Regions from separate parts of the Faecalibacterium sp. Marseille-Q4164 genome, predicted to be linked through region 2. Evidence: a T-box and tRNA genes for the amino acid it is inferred to sense, from the RefSeq annotation. Region 2 holds a T-box; the other holds one or more tRNA genes.

Region 1 (11,488 bases), on a different contig from region 2:
CTGCCGCCGACACCCCGTCAGCCGCGCAGTGATCGTGGGCCCCGGCCCGGTGGCCCGCGCCAGAACGGCCCCCGCGAGGGCGGCCACTTCGGCAATTCCCGCGGCGGCGGACGGCCCCCTCGTGAGGGTGGGCGCGGCCCTGCCAGGGATGCAGCACCCCGTGTGTGGCAGCCCAAGGCCCCGGCCAAGAGCGATAACCTGAGCTTTGAGGATATGATGAGCCGCTTCAAGAGCCAGAGCGAGGAGAAGATGGCCGACCTCGACCACGAGACCAACAACCGCCGTGGCGGCGGTTATGCACCGCGCTCCCGCCGCGGCCGCTGATTCACAGAATGAACCGGGCCTGCCCCAGCGGGGCGGGCCTGTTTTTTGGTGGTGCGGCAACGCCCACGGATAAGAAAGGAACCAGAATGCCTGCAAAATTTGAACTGATCGCACCCTGCTTCTTTGGCTGCGAGGCAACTGCGAAATTTGAGCTGACCCGCATCGGGGCCGAGAACATCCGGGTAGGGGATGGCCGCCTGACCTTTGCGGGCGGGCCGGAGATGATCGCTGCCGCCAACCTGAACCTGCGCACGGTGGAGCGCGTGATGCTGCTCCTCAACACCTACCCCGCTTCCACCTTCGATGAGCTGTTTGACGGCGTGTACAGCATCCCCTGGGAAGAGCTGCTGCCCGCCGATGCCGCCTTCCCTGTGACCGGCTCTTCCCTGAACAGCCAGCTCACCAGCGTGCCTGCCTGCCAGAGCATCATCAAAAAGGCTGTGGTCAAGCGCCTGATGAACAAGCATCATACCTCTGTTCTGCCCGAGACCGGCGCGGAGTACAAGATCCGCTTCATGCTGCGCAAGAATGTCTGCGAGATCATGCTGGATACCACCGGCGAGGGCCTGCACAAGCGCGGCTACCGCCGCAACGCCATGGAGGCCCCCATCCGTGAGACGCTGGCCGCGACCATTGCCGACCTGGGCCGTGTCCGCCGCGACAGTCTGGTGGAGGATCCCTTCTGCGGCAGCGGTACTCTGCTGATCGAAGCTGCCCAGAAGGCCATGAACATTGCCCCCGGCCTCAAGCGCCGCTTTGCCGCCGAGCGTTACAGCTTTGTGCCCGCTTCCCTCTGGGCCGAGCAGCGCCAGAAAGCGCTGGCAGAGTCCAAGCTGGATGTGGGCTTTGAGGCCTTTGGCTACGATATCGACCCCGCCGCCGTGGCACTGGCCAATGCCAACGCAAAGCTGGCCGGTGTGGAAAAGCGCTGCCATTTTGAGGTGGCCGATGTCGCTGACTTTGCGGCAAAGCCCGAAGCCATCGTTCTGACCAATCCCCCGTACGGCGAGCGGATGAACACCATCGAGGGTGCCGCCAAGCTGGCCCGCACCCTGGGCCAGCAGATGGCCGAGCATCCCTGCGCGGGCCTGTACGCCATCACTGCCGATATGGAGTTTGAGAGCCACTACGGCAAGCGCGCCAACAAGCGCCGCAAGATGTACAACGGTATGATCCCCTGCCAGCTGTATATGTACTACGAGGCCCCCAAGTTTGAACACAAGGCAAAGCCGATGCCCAAGCAGGGCTTTGACGGGAAGCGTACCGTCGAGTTCAAGAAAAAGTAAACAGGAGAATAAAAAGACATGGACGGTCGGATGCGGCCTTATCTTCCGGAGCTTACCATCCGGGATTATAATATCTACCAATGGTATCTGCGGGGCGTGCAGTATCAGCTGAACACGACCTACGGGCTCTACTCGTGCAGTCTGCTGCAGCACAACGGGGTTCTGTTTGCACTGCTGTCAGACAGCTTGGCCGGGCGGGAGGCGACCTGCAAAAAGGTGCGCCTGCCCTGGACGCTCTGCTGGAGGCCGATGATGTGCCAGACCCAGGGCATCCGGCTGGCCGCGCAGGTGGAGGTGCTGCTGGGCTGGCATAAGCTGCAGGACCGCCGCTGTGACGAGCTGCCCTTCAAACAGCGGGTGAAGCGCACCATCGACCGCATCCTGCTCCGCCGCGCCTACGAAAAGGCCGTGCAGGAGAACCCCGCGCTGGAACGGCTGTTTGAACAGGAGCAGGAGCAGGCGATCGTTCAGATGAACCTGAACGCCAAGAACTACACCGAGGTTGCCGAGCCTATGAGCAACATCTACGGCGCGCTCTACTCCACGCTTGCCACCGATGAGAACAGCCAGCGCAAGAGTATGCGCTATATCGGCAGCTGCATCGGGCGGGTGTTCTACCTGCTGGATAAGGCGGGCCGTGTGGCCGATGACAAGCGGGCCGAGCGGTACAATGTGTATCTGGTCAATGGTGTCGAGGACCCCGGTGCTGCACTGGAAAATGCCCGGCGGCAGTCGCTGGCTGCGGCAAACGATCTGGTGCGCGCCTACGGGATGCTGGATGTCAAGCTGAACAAGAGCCTGATCGACAATATTATGATCCTGGGCCTGCGCCATGCGGTGGAACCGCTGGACCCGGAGAACCAGCCCGTGCGCTGGGAGCTGCCGTGAAGGCCCGCAAGAGCTGGGCTATGGCCTACTGCGGCATGGCTGCTGCCCTGAGCGTGGCCCTGATGCTGCTGGGGGCCGTGGTGCCGGTGCTGATGTTCATTGCCCCGGCGGTGGCCAGCCTGCTTATCGCTACGGTCTGCGTGGAGTGCGGCAGGACCATGGCCCTGACAGCCTACGGCGCGGTGAGCCTGCTCAGCCTGCTCTTTGTACCGGATAAGGAGGTGGCACTGGTCTTTGTGTTCCTGCTGGGGTATTACCCGCTGGTCAAGCCCCGGTTTGAGCGCATTCGTCTGCCGCTGGTGCGGGTGCTGTGCAAGCTGCTGCTCTGCAACGGTGCCGTGCTGGCCATGTACGGGCTGGTGCTGCTGCTGGTGCCTGCGGGCAGCATTTCGCAGGAGCTGAAGACCACCGCGCTGGCGGTCTCGCTGGCCACCCTTGCCATGGGCAACGTTGCCTTTCTGCTGTATGACCGGGCGCTCCACAACCTGCTGCAGGTGTATCAGCTGGTGTGGCGGCCGAAGCTGCATAAGATGCTGGGAAAAAGATAATGGGTCAAACCCCTCAGGCGGGCTTACGCCCGCCAAGGGCCCCCCTAATAGTGGGGCCCTTGGCATTTCGTAAAGTTTCCCTATATACACAAACTGTATTGCTCTGCCAAGGCCGCCCCTAGTAGGGGCGGTGTCATCCCGAAGGGATGACGGTGGGGTTTAATAGCAGGGCTTTGTCTAAGAGGATTCTAATTGAGAGGAGTGATGTCTACCACCAGTTGACACAAAGCGCCGGGCCACACGGGTGACAGCCGTGAGGGTGACGAGGAGAGGAATCATCGAAAAATTCGGCGGATGTTTCTCCGGCTGACCATGGGCTATACCAGCCGCAGAGAGGGGCAAAAATCGGCAGTGATACCGTAACAGATCCCCTCAAAGAAAGCCATACAAGAACATAAACTGTTACAGGAGGCTGACAGCTGTGCTGCGCGCGTTTTTTGCGCCGGGCTGTCGGCATGGAGGTGTTTTGTATGTGTGGCATTGTTGGTTATGTTGGAAAACGGAATGCACAGGATGTTCTGCTGGATGGTCTGGAAAAGCTGGAGTACCGCGGCTATGATTCCGCCGGTGTGGCCCTGGCTTTGGAGGGCGGCATCCGGGTGGTCAAGAGCAAGGGCCGTCTGGCTGAGCTGCGCAAGCGGCTGGCGGTGGAGGCTCTGGCCCGGAGCGGCTGCGGCATCGGCCATACCCGGTGGGCGACCCACGGGGAACCCAGCGATGTGAACAGCCACCCGCATTCCACGCCCCGGGTGAGCATCGTCCACAACGGCATCATCGAAAACTATGGTGTGCTGAAGGAGAGGCTCATGGCCAAGGGCTATACCTTTGAGAGCGAGACCGACACCGAGGTCCTGGTCAAGCTCATCGACAGCTGCTATGAGGGGGAGCCCCTCAAGGCTCTGCGTGCCGCCCTGGCTATGGTGCGGGGCAGCTATGCGCTGGCTGTCCTGTTCCGGGATTTCCCGGATACCCTGTTCGCGGTCAAGCGGGAGAGCCCGCTCATCGTGGGCTGGGGCGAAGAGGAGAACTTTATTGCGTCGGATATCCCGGCGCTGCTGAAATATACCCGCCGGTACAGCGTGCTGGAAGAGGGGGACATGGCGGTGGTGAACGCCGACGGCATCTGCTTCTACAATGAGTTCGCGGAGCCGGTGGAGCGAGAAGTTCTGACCGCCAACTGGGATCAGGAAGCCGCTGAAAAGGGCGGCTACCCGCACTTCATGCTGAAGGAGATCAACGAACAGCCTGCGGCCATCACGGCCACGGTGAGCCCCCGTGTGGAGAACGGTCTGCCCGACCTGCGCGTTCCTGAGCTGACGGATGAGCGGCTGCGCCGCATCGGCACGGTGCATCTGGTGGGCTGCGGCACGGCCATGCATGCGGGCATGGTGGGCAAGGCTGCCATCGAGGCGCTGGCCCGGGTGCCTGCACAGGTGGAGATTGCCAGCGAGTTCCGCTACCGGAACCCCATCCTGCGGCCGGAGGATCTGGTCATCATCATCAGCCAGTCGGGCGAGACCAGCGATACGCTGGCAGCCCTCAAGCTGGCCAAGAGCCGGGGTGTGCCGGTGTTGGCCATTGTGAACATGGTGGGCAGCAGCATTGCCCGCGCGGCGGACTATGTCATGTACACCTATGCCGGCCCTGAGATCGCCGTGGCCTCCACCAAGGCCTACATGGTGCAGATGTGCGTGCTCTACCTGTTCGCCCTGCGGCTGGCTTACGCCCGGGGAATGCAGACTGATGCCGAGATCCGCCGCCTGACGGCAGAGCTGCTCCGGGCCGGGGAGGTCATCAAGCCCCGCCTGGCCGATTGTGAGCAGATCAAGTATCTGGCCAGTCGTTTCGTCAATACCCAGAGCTGCTTCTTCATCGGCCGCGGGTTCGACTATTCGCTCTCGCTGGAGGGCAGCCTGAAGCTGAAGGAGATCAGCTATGTCCACTCGGATGCCTATGCGGCGGGCGAGCTCAAGCATGGCACCATCAGTCTGGTAACAGACGGCGTGCCGGTGATCGCCCTTGCCACCCAGAAGCAGGTCTACGAAAAGACCATCTCCAACGCCAAGGAGACCAAGAGCCGCGGCGCAAAAGTCCTGCTCTTCACCACCCAGGATGCCGTGGTGCCCGATGGCGTGGCCGACTATGTGGTGCGTCTGGATGACTACGACGACCTGCTGATGCCCCTGCAGCTCATCGTTCCGCTGCAGCTGTTTGCCTACTATATGGCTGTTCTGCGCGGCTGTGATGTAGATAAGCCCCGCAATCTCGCCAAGAGCGTGACCGTGGAATAACCGTAGAATCAGAAATCAAGCCTTGCCAAACCCGCCCGCTGGTGGTATACTATTTAGGTAACCGATGCTGGTGTGGCGCAATGGCAGCGCAACTGATTTGTAATCAGTGGGTTGCAGGTTCAACTCCTGTCACCAGCTCCAAAGAGACCTCAAAACGGAAAACGTTTTGGGGTCTTTTACTGTTATAGGAAGTGCTTTTATTGCGGTAAAACGCAGGAAAATAGAGAACGACAGAAAAAGAGAAAATCCGTGGAAAAAGTAGTTGACAAATGCCACTTCAGATGATAAAATATACAGGCAGTCAGCGATGACTGCAAATAGGATATGGGCGTGTTCCCGAGTGGCCAATGGGGACAGACTGTAAATCTGCTGCTTTTCAGCTTCGGTGGTTCGAATCCACCCGCGCCCACCAAACAAGAAAAATCCGAACCTGTTTCCGATTGGAGAAGGGTTCGGATTTTTCGTTTTCTTCGGGTACAACAATGAAGGCTCCCGTGGACGGCGCAAAACTCTGATGCCTTGTCATAGACCGTAAGCCGATAACGAGAATTGGAGGATGCGATTATGAAGTACGATGAAAGAGCCTGCAAGTTTAACATGGATACCGGGTGTGTGGAGTTGACTCTCCAAGATGGGAGAAAAATTTCCATCGGCTGCACCGGGGTCGATGATGCGCTGGACGTGACTATGGCACAGAGAGCGGAGTTGGACTACCTTATCTACAATGACCCTCTGGACTATGCCGATTTGATTTTGAATGGTGACCCGGAGAAATATTTGAAGAATGTGGCCGGGAGCCATGGGTTAGAAGATTAACTGAAAAATTTGAGTTTAGTGTTTACTAATCAACAAAATTGTTATATAATATAACAAAAGGAGGGCATCGCGATGATCTCGTATATTAAACTGAAAAATTTCAAGTCGTTCTCTGATGTCCAATTGGATTTAAGAGGCGCACATGGCATCCCTAAAAAGGTTGCGCTAATCTATGGCGAAAACGGATCAGGCAAATCGAACCTTATGCTTGCACCATTGTTTGTGTCCCAAACGTTTGAAACAATGCGAAAAGATGATAAATTGCCCGTTCTCGATGATTTAAACGGCATAGGTGACGAAGCTTTTCGAAACAAAATTATTTCTGAAATCCTTAAATTGCGCTTTGCTTCATTGGAAGACTTAATTGGAAAATATTGGACTATAGGAAATGAAAATCCTATGGAAATAGAAATCGGCTTTTTCCACAAAAATAAAAGTGGAAGATATCAAATGGTCTTTTCCAAAAATGCTGTCATAAAGGAAGAGTTATTCTATCTAGTCAAGCAAAGATCGGGTAGAATTTTTAGTATAACCCCTAAAAAAGTAACATTAAGTCCCTCTGTATTTGCTAATTTGAAATACAAGGAAGAATTACAGGAACTTATAAGTAAATATTGGGGAAAGCATACATTCATGTCGATTCTGTATGCAGAAGAAAAAAACAAGAATCAAAAATTTTTCAAAGAATCGATATCTAAGGAATTATACGATGTTCTAAGAATGTTCAAAAGACTAAATGTCCTGTATAAAGGCGGAAATCAGGAAACGGGTCGAATGGCTGTTCCTTTTAGGATTTTACAAGAATTAGATGCAGGAAATGTGAAAAATCCGGGAAGAAAGCAAAACAAGGAACTCTACGTTTTTGAAGATATCTTAAATCAATACTTCACGCAGCTTTATTCTGATATAAAGAAAGCTTACTATAAGTTTAAAAAGGAAGGTGATGGGTATAGGTACGAGTTATATTTTGACAAAGTCTGTGGAGGAAGCATCCGGTCGATTCCTGTTTCCTTGGAGTCAACGGGAACAAGAAAGCTTCTTGATGATTTCCCGATTTTTTTCACAAGTGCGATGGGACTAACAGCATTTGTTGATGAAGTTGATTCCGGTATTCATGACTTGCTTATGAATGATATTCTCCGCCTGTTAAAAAATGCGGTTGATCAAACAGACGAAGGGCAATTTATAGCAACTACGCATAATACGCTCTTAATGGATTCAGTTCCCGCCGATGAAGTATATGTTCTCAAGGCAGATGCTGAGGGAGAAAAAGAGATTGTCTGTATCTCGGACTATAGATTCCGTACGCAGAAGGCAAACAGTGTTAGACATAAATATTTGGATGGCTGCTATCAAGGAATCCCAGAAACTGGATACTTGGATTTTGCAGAACTTATTGATGAAGCTATGGAATTAAAAAGTCATACGCTGGAGGATAGCCAATGAAAAAGATGGAGCCATCTTATCAGCGATCAATGGTAATTGTCCATGGATTATCTGAACAATCAATTTGTTCAAATATTAAATCCAATTTAAGACTTCCACAGGAGATAATATCAAGAGATAACGGAAGATGCAGTATTCAAATCACAAGTTTAATGCCACTTTTAAATGATTCAAGATTTAAGGATTATAAATCTTTTATAAGAGCCTTTCCTAAAGTCGAACATGCCAAAAATCAGTTGAAAAACTTCCAATTGTTTATCGTTATGGATGTTGATGACTGTACTGAAGATGAGAAGAGAAAATTCAAAGATAAAAGTATGTTTGATGGACACTGGCTAAAAGATTATATTGTTCCAATTTATAATGATCCCAATCTTGAAGAAACGATGAAGAAAGCTAGTATACCAATCAATAAGAAAAAAGAGTATATCACGATCTTTCCTACAAGTCATGGTGATTTGGACATAACAGTTGCCGAAAAATTATACGAGAAATTAAAAAATTGTAATTGCACGAATATGGATGAGTATATAAAAACCTGCATTGAAAATGCGAGAGCGAATAGGTGCAATCGTTAAAGCATCGTATGATTTTCTATACGGAGTGTATCTTACACAAATCCATAAGCGATTGTAATATGTATAGCAGGGCGTTCCCTTTACTGGGAGCGTCCTGCTGTTTTTATGCGGCAACAGGCAAGGCTTGTAGTGCTTCCTGCTCTTTCAGCCATTCCTCATATTCACGCTGGCCTTCCTCACTGTTGAAAAACTCAACCATAGAGGGATAAAAGCAACGCGCAAGGGTCTTGATTGCTTCATCCGGGTAGCCGGATTTGTTTGACTTCTTCTTTTTGTTCAAATGGTATCCTCCGAAAATCAAAGTTCCATATCCTGCCCACGCTTACGGTTTTGCTGCGGCACATTCATGGTGTGCTCCTGCTTGGGGGCAAGAATCTTTTCCAGAAAGCCGCGCACCAGTTCGGGCGCACGGTGGAGAGCATCCAGATAGGGTTTCACGTCGTACCACAGGTCGTGGTACTTGTTGCTCCAACGAACGGCCTCTTTCTTGGCGGTGGAAAGTTCTTCTTTCAGGCGGCGGTTCTCCACATCCATCATATAGCCGTGGTCGGCTTGCTTTTTCAGCTTGGAAAACTCTTCTTCGGTCAGCGAATAGTTGCCGAGAAAGGTGCGCTTACCAATATAATCCAGATCGCGCGCATGAATGAGGGCTTCTTTTGTGAGCGTGACCTTTTTCTGCACAGCGGCAAGTTCCTTTTCGGTCTTGGAGAGGGTTTTGTTGGTTTGGGTGAGGTGCTGCTCTTTCTGGTCAATCTGGGCGGTCAGAGTGTCCAGTCGCTCCTGCTCCCGCTGGACTTTGAACTGGGTGACAGTCAGGTGTTCTTCGGTGCTGCCGCGCTCACCGCGCTCTACATCCGTGTACCTGGCATTGCGCATATAGTTGAAGAAATCGTCTTGCAGGACACTGTACGACTTCTTCAGCACGGGCTTGCCGTTCTTTTGCAAAACAGGCTTTCCGGCATCGTCCAGCAGGGGCTTGGATGCCCACTTCTTACTCCGGCTGACCTGCATGACGGTTTCCTTGACTGTGCCGACCAGCGCCTTGTCCTTGCAGCGTTTCGACCAGAGGATCTGCTTTTCCACCACAGGCACATAGACCACATGGAGATGGTAGTGGTAGACCTCCCGGCCTAATGCTTCTGTCATGGCACGGTTGATCTCATCGGCATGCATGACAGCCGAGAGGATATACTGTTCACCGCCTACGATTTGCACAGCAGCTTTGTAGGCATCCGCATAGAACTGCTTGGCGAACTCGTAGCCGCCGTGGTTGTCAAAGTAGGCTGAGTTGACATCAAAGACAAGTTCGCAGTAATGGGTGGCATCCGGCTTCAGGCCGCGCGTGGAAATGGCTCCAACGGCTTCCAGTTGGGCGAACAGGTCGGTGTAGCTGGCGGTTGGCTTTTTGAAGTGGACGTTCCATGAGGTGCGCTGGGGGATAATGTCGGGGTTTCGATAGCTGTCCTTTTCGCGCTCGTTGTGCTGCTGGGTGTTACCAACGGCCTTATCCGAAACGGCGAGGTTTCGGACACTTGTGCGGTCAATACCATCATTTCTTGCCAAAGGGCATCCCTCCTTTCAAGGGGTACTGTTTAACACTCTTACTCATAATGCAGATGGTTTTGCTGATAAACGATAAAAATATATTGATTTTCAATTTAACGTGTGCTATTCTAAATGTGAAATCAAAGGGGGATGCAATATGGGTAAGAATGATTTTCGGGTTGATACAACTTCTTCCGAGAAAAAGACGTTTTTCAAAAAGAAACAAACACTTCTCGGACTGGCATTCTTACTGACTGTTCCGCATATGTTCAGTGCAGTGATTCTTCCTATTCAATGGCTTTTGGGTGCAAGGCATGGAGTGGTTCTTAATGTCACTTCCATTGCATCGCAGGAACTGTATTTCCTTGTAATGACGATTGCCGGAATCTCTGTTTTGAAGATGATGCTTAGTGATAAAACTTTTTCTAAAACGCTGGTTCAATGCACTCGTCTTGAAGGCTATCTTATTGCGGTTGCATCTGTGATATTTCCACTTTTACCGGGATATCAAGCGTCTGGTTCGACCTTTTTCTTCTGTGATTCAGTATTGCTGTTGCCTGGAGTACTTCTGATTATCATGGCTGAGTTGTTGAAAGAAGCTGTTGCGATGCAGAAGGAATTGAACGAAGTTCTTTAAGGGGATAAGAATGGCAATCATACTACGATTAGACCGCATTATGGCAGACCGAAAGATTTCCTTGACAGAACTTTCTGAACGTGTTGGAATCTCTATGGCGAACCTCTCAAATCTAAAGACCGGAAAGGTTAGAGCAATTCGTTTTTCTACACTGGATGCAATTTGCCGGGAGCTTCATTGTCAGCCGGGAGACATTTTAGAATACGATGAAACATAGAAGGAGTCGGGACAGGTACATTCCGTTATGCGGCTTTTCTTTAGGCGAACAGCTTGTTTGCGGTGGGGAGATGCACTTCTTTGGAAGTGTAATAACCCACTATGACACTTTCATCCCTGCGGTCTGCAAAGTGTAGTGGGCTCTCCGAGGGGGAACGTCTCCTGCGGGAGAGTTAATCAAGTTCACGTTTGCGAAGCAATGAAAGCCCCAGTGGGGCTTTTAAGTGACCGAACGGTCTTGCGCCAGCAAGATGGAGGGGCCTCGCCCCGACAAGTTCGCACAATGCGAACTTGATTGCTCCGTACGCATCTGAAAAAATTGCGTACAGACTTCAAATAACCTGTACGGTTCGTACGACGTACGGAAATCCAAAATATAAACGATAGCACGTTTTAATCTGCTTCAATTCGCCGTACAGATGCGTACAAGTACAGACCGTACAGGTTGTACGAACTTCTTCCGCGAAAAAATGCACTTTTTGCGGGCAGGGGTGGACAAGCGGCTCGATGCATGCAAAACCGCGCACCCTGCGGCCACCGGGCAGGGCGGTGTTATATACTGCACCAGAGTACCCCAAAGTGGGGACTCTGGTGTTTTTTGCTTCCTGCCTGAATATACGGAAAATTTTGCAGGAAAGGCGAAAAAGCGGCAGAACTGCAACGGAAAAAGAAAAAAGCCCTTACTGGTTGCAGATTTGCAACAGCAAGGGCAGAGGGGAAACCGTATATTGAACAAAACGGCAGAGCGTATTATAATGAGGAAAAAGCTCAAAAAGGAGGGCCGACCACATGGCACAGGAATATCTGCCCGCACCATCCAACATCCGTCTTGCGGACTTGATGAAAGAACACAACATCAGCCAACCAGAGCTTGCCAAGGAGATCGGCTGCTCCAAGAGCACCATCAGCCGCT
Region 2 (11,488 bases):
CCTGCCGCAGGTGTATTTCGTGCCCGGGCAGTATTCCAGCGACAACGCCATCGGTGTGTCCATTCTTGCCGCACAGGGGGCTGGATTATGGCTGTAGTGATCTCAGTCTCGGCCCTGAACCGGTACGTCAAGAATCTGCTGGACGTGAATGATGTTCTGTTCGATCTGGCCCTGCGGGGCGAGATCGCCAACTTTGTGCAGAACGCCCGGAGCGGGCACTGCTACTTTTCCCTGCGGGACGAAGCCGCCAGCGTCAGGGCTGTGATGTTCCGCTCCGATGCGCGGCGGCTGGGCTTCCAGCCCGAAGAGGGCATGAAGGTGGTGGTGCGCTGCCGTGTGACCCTCTACGAGCGGGACGGTGCGTTTCAGGTCTATGTCAACGACATGTTTCCGGACGGCATCGGTTCGACACAGCTGGCCTTTGAACAGCTGAAGGCAAAACTGGACAAAGAAGGACTGTTTGCACCGGAGCATAAAAAGCCGCTGCCCCGGTTCCCGCAGTGTATCGGCCTTGTTACCAGCAAGACCGGTGCTGCACTGCAGGATATCCGCAATGTCATCGGTCGGCGCTGGCCCGCAGTGCGTCTGCTGCTGGCTCCTGTGAATGTGCAGGGCTTTGAAGCGGCAGAGGAGATCGCCGATGCCATTACCCGGCTGGACAAAAGCGGGCTGGTGGACGAGATCATTGTAGCGCGCGGCGGCGGAAGCCGGGAGGATCTGTGGGTATTCAACGCCGAGGTCATTGCCCGGGCGGCCTACCGCTGCAAAACGCCCCTCATCAGCGCCATTGGTCACGAGATCGATTTTACGATCCTGGATTTTGTGGCAGATCAGCGCGCGCCCACGCCCTCAGCGGCGGCAGAGCTTGCTGTGCCCGACCGTGCCGAACAAGGACGAAAATTATGCACTTTGGAAGAAAATATTCACAATTGTATCCAATTTAAGCTGAGTTTATGTTATAATAGGCTGGAACAGACCGAACAGCTGCTTTCCCGTGCTGGTGTACAGGCAGCGCTGGAGGAACGTGCTGCCCGCCTGGATACTCTGGCCGGGCGGCTGCAAACTGCCGCCAGAGGTAAGCTGCAGGCCGGAGAGCTGCGTCTGAAGCATACGGCAGCACTTGCCGCATCCCTGAACCCCTACGGTGTGCTGGCCCGCGGCTATGCCATGGTGCAGGACAATAGGGGAAGGATCTGCACGCCGGATGCGCTCCGGCCCGGGCAGACCTGTAAACTCCGGGGCACGGAACACCGCGTGACCTGCACGGTCAATACAGTGGAGGAACTGGATGAGAGCACCCAAAAGCTTTGAGGATGGAATGACCCGGCTGGAAGCCATCCTTGAACAGATGCAGCAGCCGGAAACAACGCTGGCGGAATCGGTCAAACTCTATGCCGAAGCCGCATCCCTGATGGATTATTGTAACGGTACGCTGGAAAAGGCCACGCTGCAGCTGGATGAGATCGACGCGCAGCGGGCCCCCCGGCCGGATGCCGCACATTAAGGAGGAAGTTTCATGGATTACGCGAAGCAGTATCAAGAGTATCTTGCCCGGGCAAATCAGGCACTGGAAAAGGCCTGCGAGACTTTTTTGCCCGAGGAATCTGAGGTCTGCCGGGCTGCCCGTTACAGCCTGCTGGGCGGCGGCAAACGCATCCGCGCAGTGCTGGTTCTGGCCGTGTGCGATATGCTCAACGGCAGCGCTGAAGCAGCCGAGCAATTTGCGGCGGCGGTCGAGATGCTGCACTGCTATTCTCTGATCCATGATGACCTGCCCTGCATGGACAACGATGACCTGCGCCGGGGCAAGCCCAGCTGCCACAAGGCCTTTGGTGAATCCACTGCTATGCTGGCCGGCGATGTACTATTGACCGAGGCGTTCAACGTGGTCGCAAATGCGCCGGCTTCGCCCATTGTCAGTGTGCAGGCCGCAAAGGCCTTGGGCGCTGGTGCGGGCAGCCATGGCATGGTTTACGGGCAGGAGCTTGACCTGAAATATGAGGCACTGGCTGCCACCGAGGAGCAGCTGCGGCTGATCCACCGGAACAAGACCGGTGCGCTCATCAATGCTGCTGTTCAGATGGGTGCTGCCGCTGCTCAGGCCAATGAGACCCAGTGCAAGGAGCTGGAGGACTATGCTTTCGGCATTGGTCTGGTGTTCCAGATCGTGGACGATGTGCTGGATGTGACCAGCACCGCCGAACAGCTGGGCAAACCCATTGGCAGCGACAGTGAGAACGGCAAGACCACCTTTGTGACCTTGTATGGGGCCGAGGGTGCCATGGAGCTGGCAAAAAAACTGAACAACGAGACCTGCGCCTCCCTGCACGAGGAATTTGGCGAAAAGGCCGCTTTCCTGGAGCAGCTGGCAAAAGAGCTGCTGGTGCGCCGCAGCTGATCCGAAAAAATAAGAAGGTGGAACTACCATGCAATTTATCCATAGCGTCCTGACGTTCAATGAGATCCTTACAGTATCCCTGTTGTCCTGGTTTGTGGCGCAGGTGCTCAAGACCATCATCAACTTCGTCCTGCTGGGCAGGTTCCAGCTGGAGCGGATGTGGGGCGATGGCGGTATGCCCAGTGCCCACAGCGCCACGGTAACGGCCATGGTCATTGCTACGGCACGCAGCGAGGGTATCCATTCGGCTATCTTTGCGGTGGCCGCAGTTGTTGCCATCATCACCATGCACGATGCTATGGGTGTGCGCCGCGAGACCGGCGAGCAGGCCAAGGTGCTGAACAAGATGCTGGAGCAGTGGATCGAAGTGACCGAGAAAAACAATCCCTTCCTGCAGAATATGCACCTGAAAGAGATGGTTGGTCACACTCCGCTGCAGGTTATGGCCGGTTTTGCACTGGGTATACTGGTCGGCTTCCTCTATCCTATGGGCCTCTGAGCGCCCCATTTCAAAACGTGAGAAGGACGTGAATTTATGAATTCGCCTTTGCTGGAGAAAATCTCTCAGCCCAGCGATCTGAAAAAGCTGTCCAGTCAGCAGACCGTGCAGCTTTGCGCAGAAATCCGTGAATTTCTTCTGGATAACGTATCAAAGACCGGCGGCCATCTGGCATCCAATCTGGGTGCTGTGGAGTTGACGGTGGCTCTGCACCGGGTGCTGACCACCCCCACGGATGAGATCGTGTTTGATGTGGGCCATCAGTGCTATACCCACAAGCTGCTGACCGGCCGCCGCGAGGGCTTTGCCAAGCTGCGGCAGCTGGATGGCATTTCCGGTTTCCCGAACCCCAACGAAAGTGAGCATGATGCTTTTATTGCCGGTCACGGCAACACCGCGCTCTCGCTGGCTGTGGGCATTGCCTGGGCCAAAAAGCTGCGGGGCGAGCCGGGACAGGTGGTTGCCCTCATTGGTGACGGTGCCTTTACCGGCGGTATGGTCTACGAGGGGATGAACAATATCGGCGGGCTGGACAATCTGCTGGTCATCCTGAACGACAACAAGATGTCCATTTCCAAGAATGTGGGCGCGTTGTCCCGCTACCTGAGCCATCTGCGCACCACCAGCCGCTATTACGATGCCAAGGAAAATGTGCGTTCCTTTCTGGATGGCGTGCCTGTCATCGGCCCGCCGCTGAAATCTGCGATCCAGAACAGCAAGGCTATGGTGCGCAGGGCAATGTATCATTCGACCATGTTTGAGGATATGGGCTTCCACTATTATGGTCCTTTTGATGGTAACAATGAGCCGGAGCTTGAAGGAATCCTGCGCGATATCCACAGGCAGCCCGGCCCCCATTTCCTACATGTCGTGACCAAGAAAGGCAAGGGCTATGCCCCGGCTGAGAGCAACCCCGGTAACTTCCACGGTGTTTCGACCTTTGATCTGGTCAACAGCATCCCAGACCCTGAGGTGGCTCCCAAGGAGTCTTTCTCGACGGTGTTCGGCAATGTCCTGAACAAGGAGGGCGCGGAAAACCAGAAGATCTGTGCCATCACGGCCGCAATGAAGTATGGTACGGGCCTGCAGTTCTTTGCACACACCCACCCCAAGCGCTTCTTTGATGTGGGCATGGCAGAGCAGCATGCTGTGACCTTTGCAGCGGGCCTTGCCAGCCAGGGAATGCTGCCGGTAGTCTGCATCTACTCCACCTTCCTGCAGCGTTCCTATGACCAGATCATCCATGATGTGAACCTGCTGAAGGAGAATGTTGTCCTTGCCATCGACCGTGCCGGTTTTGTTCCGGCAGACGGCGAGACCCATCAGGGAATCTTCGACCCGGCCTTCCTCAGTCAGGTGGGGATCCCTGTCTATTCGCCCTCCAACTATGCCGAACTGCGGCACTGGCTGCCCATCCTGCTCAGTGATGAGATGCAGGGCCCCCGGGCAATCCGGTATCCCCGCGGTGGTGAGAGCGTAGCACTGGCGCAGTTTGGCTGTTCCGGCAGGGAATATGACCGGCTCTATACCGCCCCTGATGCCAAGGCTGTAATGGTCAGTTACGCCGACGAAGTCGAGGATGTGCTGACTGCGGCGAAGCTTCTGGGCAAAGAGAACGTTCCCTGTGATGTTTATAAGCTTGTAAAGATATATCCCTTTACACCTGAGCTTATTTCTGAAATTTCAAGATATGACGTTGTTTTGTTTGCGGAGGAATGCGTAGCCTGCGGCGGCATCGGTGAGCATCTGGAAATGGCTCTGCAGAAAGCAGGCTGGCAGGGTGCTTATATCCACCGTGGTGTGGAGGATGTGCGTCTGCCCCATGCGACGGTTCCGCAGATCAAGCAGAGCACCGGCCTGGATGCTGAACATCTGGCACAGGCCATCCGTACATGGAAAGGAGCAGAATCTTGAAGATTCGTTTGGATCAATATCTGGTTCAGCATGGTCTGATCCAGAGCCGTGAGCGCGCCAAGGCGATGATCATGTCCGGCGTGGTCTTTGTCAATGAACAGAAGGTAGACAAAGCCGGTGAGATGATCAAAGAGGATGCCAAGGTGGAGGTGCGCGGCCATGATATCGGTTATGTCAGCCGCGGCGGCCTGAAGCTGGAAAAGGCGATGCAGTGTTTTCCGCTGACCCCCAAGGGGAAAGTCTGCATGGACATTGGCGCATCCACCGGCGGCTTTACCGACTGTATGCTGCAAAATGGGGCAGTCAAGGTCTACGCAGTGGATGTGGGCTACGGTCAGCTGGCATGGAGTTTGCGCACCGATGAGCGAGTGGTCAATATGGAGCGCACAAACATCCGCAACGTGACCCTTGACCAGCTGGCAGAGCCAATCGAGTTTTTCAGTGTAGATGTCTCTTTTATCTCGCTGCATCATATTTTCCCGGTGGCGCAGGCCATCACCACTCCGGACGCTATGGGTGTCTGCCTGGTCAAGCCTCAGTTTGAGGCTGGCCGCGAAAAGGTGGGCAAAAACGGCGTTGTCCGTGACCCTGCCACCCACCGTGAGGTGCTGCACAATGCCATGGGCTATGCTGCTGCCAACGGCTTCAAGGTCTGCGGACTGGATTTCAGCCCCGTCAAGGGCCCTGAGGGAAACATTGAATATCTGATGTTCGTTCAGAAGAGCGATGAACCCGGTGCGCTGGATGATTCGGTTGCTGAACAGGTGGTGGTATCCAGCCATTCTACGCTGGACCGCTGAACCATAATCCATAAAATCAGGGAGGGCGCGGACGATGACCGTCTACATTTCCCCAAACCCCGGCAAGGCTATGGCCTACGGCATTTCCCAGCGTGCGGCGCAGATCCTGCTGACCCATGGGGCACAGGTGCTGATGCAGGACGGCCTGCAGGCCGAGTGCATGACCATGGGCGTGGAGTATCTGACCCAGAAGGAATGCCTGGAACGGACGGATGTCATCCTGACCATCGGAGGAGATGGCACCATCCTGCATGAAGCCAACCTCTCACTGGAATACAGAAAGCCCATTCTCGGCATCAATCTGGGCCGGTGCGGCTTTCTGGCTACCTGTGAGGTCGATGAAATGGAAGCCAAGCTCTCCGCCGTAGCCCGGGGTGAATATTTTCTGGATAACCGGATGCTGCTTTATGTCCGTGTGCTGGGGGATGACAGCTGGGAGGGCCATGCCCTGAATGATGTGGTTATGACCAAGGGCCGCCTGCAGCAGGCAGTGGATTTCAGCATCTATTGTGATGATATCCTGGTGGAGCATTACCGGGGCGATGGTGTCATTGTGGCAACGCCCACCGGCTCCACCGCTTATTCTCTGGCGGCAGGCGGGCCGATCCTTGATTCTCAGACCAAGGGCATCGTTGTCACACCCATCTGCCCCCACAGCCTTGCCAGCCCGGCCATGGTTTTTGCGCAGGAGCGCAAGATCAACCTCTGTGTGGGCCAGGTGGCAGATGAAGAAGTTTTTATCAGTTGTGATGGGAATGCGGGCTATTCCGTAAAAGCCGGAGCCACCGCGGAGGTGCGGCTGTCTGATCAGGTCGTGCAGCTCATCACCTTCAGCAAGGCCGACCAGTTCCAGGCCATTGACCAGAAACTGCGCGGCAGACGATGACACAAACACAACGAAGGGAGAAGATCACATGGGACGCACCAGCCGAGGGGATAACAAAAGCAAGCAGCAGCGGCAGCAGACCATCCTGCGTCTGATCCAGGAGAATCCCATCAGCCGACAGGAGACTCTGTTGGAGTACCTGAGCAAGGAAGGTTTTGATGCCACACAGGCGACCATTTCCCGCGATATCCGGGAGATGAACCTTGTCAAAGCTGCCACCACCACCGGCTACCGCTATGTTTCCAGCCACAGCGAGGCACTTAACCCCAAGATGCAGGCCCGGTTTGAGACCATCTTCCATGAATCTGTCCTGGGGGTGGACTTTGCGGGCCATGTGGTGCTGGTAAAGTGCTACTCTGGCATGGCCAATGCGGCCTGCGAGGTGTTTGACGCACTCAAGTGGAAAAATGTGGTCGGCACCCTTTCTGGTGACGATACCTTTCTGATCGTGGCCCGCTCAGAGCGGGACGCAAAGACCATTTGCACCGAGCTTGGGCATTACATCGGGCAGAAATAAAGGCAGGAGAGAACGAACATGTTGAGCAGTCTGCAAATTGAAAATGTTGCAGTCATCCAGAAGGCCAACGTGCATTTTGAGAAGGGCCTGAATGTCCTTACCGGCGAGACCGGTGCGGGCAAATCTATCCTGATCGACTCCATCAATGCCATTCTGGGCAACCGCACCTCCAAGGATCTGGTGCGCACGGGGGCTGCAAAAGCAGTCATCCGGGCGGCATTTGATGATGTTCCGCCTGCAGTGCTGGACAGCCTGGAAAAGGCAGGATATGAGCGCTCAGAAGCGCTGACCCTGAGCCGTGAGATCACTGCCGAGGGCAAGAGCACCTGCCGCATCAACGGAATGCCTGCCACAGCAGCCATTCTGCGGGAACTGTGCGGTGGGCTCATCAACATCAACGGCCAGCACGATTCCGTAGGCCTGTTGAACCCGGCCCGCCATGAGGGTATCCTGGATGCCTACGCCCAGAACGGGGCGGTGTATCAGGAGTATTATGCTGTTTACCGGGAGCTTATCAAGGTCAAAAAGGAGCTGGATGCCATCATCACCGATGAGGGTGAAAAACAGCGAAAGATCGATCTGCTGAGTTATCAGGTACAGGAGATCGAGGATGCCAGCCTGACCGCAGGCGAAGAGGAGACGCTGATGGCCCGCCGTAAGGTGCTGGCAAATGCCTCCACCATCCGGGAGCGCATCTCCCAGAGCTATGCGCTGCTTTCGGGCGGAGATGATGCCCCGGGTGCCGTTGATCTGCTGGGGGAAGCCTCCAATGCGATCGATGGAGCCGCCCAACTGGACAGCGGCCTTTCTGCTGCCGCCGGACAGCTGCTGGATCTTTATTACACCGCAAAAGACCTTTCTGCTGACCTGATCGGGCGGCTGGAGGGCTACGAGACGAATGATGCAGAGCTGGATGAGATCGAACAGCGGATGGATCTGATCTACAAGCTCAAGCGAAAATACGGTGATACTGTGGAAGATATCATCGCCTTTGGACAGCAGGCAAGGGAAGAGCTGGACCGCATCCAATTCTCACAGGAGCGGACAGAGCATCTGCAGGCTGAAAAGCATCGGCTCTATGTACTTGCCCGGGATAAGGCCGAGGTGCTGACCCAGACCCGCCTGAAAGCCTTTGAGGAATTGAACAGGCGCATCTCCGGCACACTGGATTTTTTGAACATGCCCGGTGTCCGCATGACCCTGCGCCATACCCGCGGCCCGTTGGCCAGCCATGGCCAGGACAGCGTGGAGTTTTATATTTCCACAAACCCCGGTGAGGATCCCAAGCCGCTGGCAAAAATCGCTTCCGGCGGTGAACTGAGCCGTATCACGCTGGCAATCAAAAATGCCATGGCCGATAAGGACGCAGTGCCTACGGTCATCTACGATGAGATCGACAGCGGCGTATCCGGCAAGGCGGCCAGCCGCATCGGTGAGGTGCTCAAACAGAGCGCAAAAGATCACCAGATCCTCTGCATCACCCACACAGCGCAGATCGCTGCACTGGCCGACTGCCATCTGCTTATCCAGAAGAATATCACGAATGAGCGAACCTATACCGAGATCCACCCGCTGGATACCGAGGGAAGAGTGGACGCACTGGCGCATATCATTTCTGGTGACCATGTCACGGAGCTTTCCCGTGCCAATGCCAGAGAGATGCTGGGGCTGGCCGAGCATGAAACCGGTGATTGACAACCCTGCTGATTTGTGCTAAACTGATTTTTGTTGAAAGACGTTGAAGGGAACAAGTACCTTGTTAGTGTCTGCCCAGAGAGACCCCGGTTGGTGCAAGGGGTGTGCAGAACAACAGGGGAAATACCTCCCGGAGTTGCAGGCTGAATGCTTTGGCTAGTAGGCTGTGCCGCGTGCGAGCGTTACAAACGCAGGAGTGTATCCCATCTCTGTGGGGCGCACTCGTGAGGCCGTTTCCGTGAGGGGGCGGCAAACAGAGGTGGTACCGCGATTTTCTCGCCCTCTGCCAAATTCATTTTTGGCAGGGGGCGTTTTCTTTTGTCCTCTGCCCGATAAAACAGGAGGATAATCCCATGACCCTTTACGAAGAACTGCAGGCTCGCGGTCTGGTAGCCCAGATCACCGACAATGAGATCATTGACCTCATCAACAACGGCAAGGCCACTTTCTATATTGGCTTTGACTGCACTGCAGACAGCCTGACTGCAGGCCATTTTATGGCCCTGACCCTGATGAAGCGCTTGCAGATGGCTGGCAATAAGCCCATTGCCCTGATCGGCGGCGGCACCACCATGATCGGTGACCCCTCTGGCCGTACCGATATGCGCAAAATGCTGACCAAGGAGGATATTGCTCACAATGCAGCCTGCTTCAAGAAGCAGATGGAGAAGTTCATCGATTTTTCTGAGGGCAAGGCTCTGATGCTGAACAATGCCGACTGGCTGCTGAACCTGAATTATGTTGAGCTGCTGCGTGATGTGGGTGCCTGCTTCTCCGTCAACAACATGCTCCGCGCCAAGTGTTATGAGCAGCGCATGGAGAAGGGCCTGTCCTTCCTTGAGTTCAACTACATGATCATGCAGAGCTACGACTTCTACTACATGTTCCAGCACTACGGCTGCAATATGCAGTTCGGCGGCGATGACCAGTGGAGCAACATGCTGGGCGGCACTGAGCTGATCCGCCGCAAGCTGGGCAAGGATGCCTACGCGATGACCATTACTCTGCTGACTGATTCTCAGGGCAAGAAGATGGGCAAGACTGCAGGCAATGCGGTCTGGCTCGACCCCAACAAGACCAGTCCCTTTGAGTTCTACCAGTACTGGCGCAATGTCGGCGATGCTGATGTGATGAAGTGCATCCGGATGCTGACCTTCCTTCCGCTGGAGCAGATTGATGAGATGAGCACCTGGAAGGATCAGCGTCTGAACGAGGCCAAGGAGATCCTGGCCTACGAGCTGACCAAAATGGTGCACGGCGAGGAAGAGGCTGAGAAGGCCCAGAACGCTGCCCGTGCCCTATTCAGCGGTGCTGCCGACACTGAGCACATGCCCTCCACTCAGCTGACCGAAGCGGATCTGACCGATGGCTCCATCGGCATTCTGACTCTCATGGTCAAGGCCGGTCTGGCCGCTTCCAACGGCGAGGCCCGCCGCCTGGTTGTGCAGGGCGGTGTCCTGGTGGATGGTGAAAAGGTGGGCGCTCCCACTGTCAGCTTTACCGCTGATCAGCTGAAGAACGGTATCGTCATCAAGAAGGGCAAGAAGATCTACCACAAAGTGACTCTGTAATCTTTTAGAACCAGCGTATGATAAAAGCCCGGCGGCATCCGATTTTGGATGCCGCCGGGCTTTTTACGTTTGTGTAATGTTTATAGAGAAGGGCACTTACAGCCCAAAGGCCTTCTTCAGCACATCGTAAGCGGAGTCCTCGTTCTCACTACGCACCAGCAGAGAAATATCCAGATCGCTGGTGGTGATGAGCAGAACCTCGATGTCAGCCATGGCCAGTGCGTTCAGGGCCCGGGCAGCTACACCGCAGCTGGTGACCATGTCCTCACCGAAGAGGTTCAGCTTGGAGTAACCAACGCTGATCAGCGGGGAAGCCTTGGCATCCTTGTCGAGATTGGCGGCAGAAATGGCCTTCATCACCAGTGTCAGATCACTGGCAGATGCGGTAAAGCTGAAATCAATGTTGGTACCGTGAGGGGCGCTCTGACTGATCATATCCACCACAACGCCGGTATCGGCAAAGATCTGCAGGTAGCGGGCCAGGCTGTTGCCCTTGAACTCCACATCCTGCACACTGATCATCATCAGGCTGGGCTCAATGTTGATTTTGGAAACACCATACATAATGAACACTCCAATCTGCCCCAAAGGGCTGCAAATTCAGGCGAGCGCCAAAAACGCGCTGTTGATGTTGGTCTGTAATACGTTCTGGATGTACTCTATCCCAAAGCTGGGGTAGGCGGCCCGGACACCGTGCGCCTGCGCCAGCTCCGGCGTATATTCCTGGAAGAGGTAGGTGCGGACGTTGGATTTACCGGCATCATAGTGGGTCACGGTGGGATGTAATTGCGGGGAAGCGACAACGCAGTAAACGCTGCCATCCGGGTCCGTCGTCTTGTTCAGCTCCAGTGTCAGGATGGCACCGATGAGCTGATCCGGTTTGCTCTGGGTGCTGAGGAAATTTCCCAGGGAATAGGCTACAAAGGTCTGGCGGCCATCCACAGAGATCTTCCACTCGGCATCCTGCACCACATGAGGGTGCGTGCCCAGAATAACATCCGCACCCCAGTCGGAAAGCTGCTGGGCGAGGTCCCGCTGGGTCTGGGTGATCTTGTGGCTATCCTCCACGCCCCAGTGAACTCCCACCACCACAAAATCGGCCAGCTCACGCGCCCTGCGCACCTGCTGTTCCATCACGTCCCGCTGGCTGGTGTAGATGACATTGGCCGTCATTGCACTGCTCTGCGGGATGCCATTGGTGTGGTCGG

The links. A T-box is a leader RNA that pairs with one kind of tRNA and senses whether it is charged. The one in region 2 lies ahead of tyrS (tyrosine--tRNA ligase), so its partner is inferred to be a tRNA-Tyr.
Region 1: it has a tRNA-Tyr gene. The T-box ahead of tyrS (tyrosine--tRNA ligase) is inferred to sense a tRNA for this amino acid. The anticodon was not compared.

Annotation. Positions count from the first base shown of each region.
Region 1 is NZ_JAFREJ010000007.1:8,864-20,351, reverse strand. Features, by position in the region: gene J3352_RS08330 (S1 RNA-binding domain-containing protein) at 1-324, shown strand, start outside; gene J3352_RS08325 (class I SAM-dependent RNA methyltransferase) at 411-1,610, shown strand; gene J3352_RS08320 (DUF5685 family protein) at 1,629-2,498, shown strand; gene J3352_RS08315 (hypothetical protein) at 2,495-3,046, shown strand; gene glmS (glutamine--fructose-6-phosphate transaminase (isomerizing)) at 3,517-5,337, shown strand; tRNA gene J3352_RS08305 (tRNA-Thr) at 5,404-5,478, shown strand; tRNA gene J3352_RS08300 (tRNA-Tyr) at 5,664-5,749, shown strand; gene J3352_RS08295 (DUF6061 family protein) at 5,902-6,153, shown strand; gene J3352_RS08290 (ATP/GTP-binding protein) at 6,226-7,599, shown strand; gene J3352_RS08285 (hypothetical protein) at 7,596-8,177, shown strand; gene J3352_RS08280 (hypothetical protein) at 8,281-8,457, opposite strand; gene J3352_RS08275 (plasmid recombination protein) at 8,475-9,740, opposite strand; gene J3352_RS08270 (DUF2975 domain-containing protein) at 9,880-10,359, shown strand; gene J3352_RS08265 (helix-turn-helix transcriptional regulator) at 10,370-10,576, shown strand; gene J3352_RS08260 (helix-turn-helix domain-containing protein) at 11,365-11,488, shown strand, end outside.
Region 2 is NZ_JAFREJ010000001.1:400,552-412,039, forward strand. Features, by position in the region: gene J3352_RS01915 (glycoprotease) at 1-97, shown strand, start outside; gene xseA (exodeoxyribonuclease VII large subunit) at 88-1,311, shown strand; gene xseB (exodeoxyribonuclease VII small subunit) at 1,289-1,504, shown strand; gene J3352_RS01930 (polyprenyl synthetase family protein) at 1,517-2,398, shown strand; gene J3352_RS01935 (divergent PAP2 family protein) at 2,427-2,897, shown strand; gene dxs (1-deoxy-D-xylulose-5-phosphate synthase) at 2,934-4,811, shown strand; gene J3352_RS01945 (TlyA family RNA methyltransferase) at 4,808-5,611, shown strand; gene J3352_RS01950 (NAD(+)/NADH kinase) at 5,646-6,497, shown strand; gene J3352_RS01955 (arginine repressor) at 6,526-7,014, shown strand; gene recN (DNA repair protein RecN) at 7,033-8,709, shown strand; T-box leader at 8,744-8,996, shown strand; gene tyrS (tyrosine--tRNA ligase) at 9,063-10,280, shown strand; gene J3352_RS01970 (ACT domain-containing protein) at 10,377-10,844, opposite strand; gene J3352_RS01975 (CapA family protein) at 10,881-11,488, opposite strand, start outside.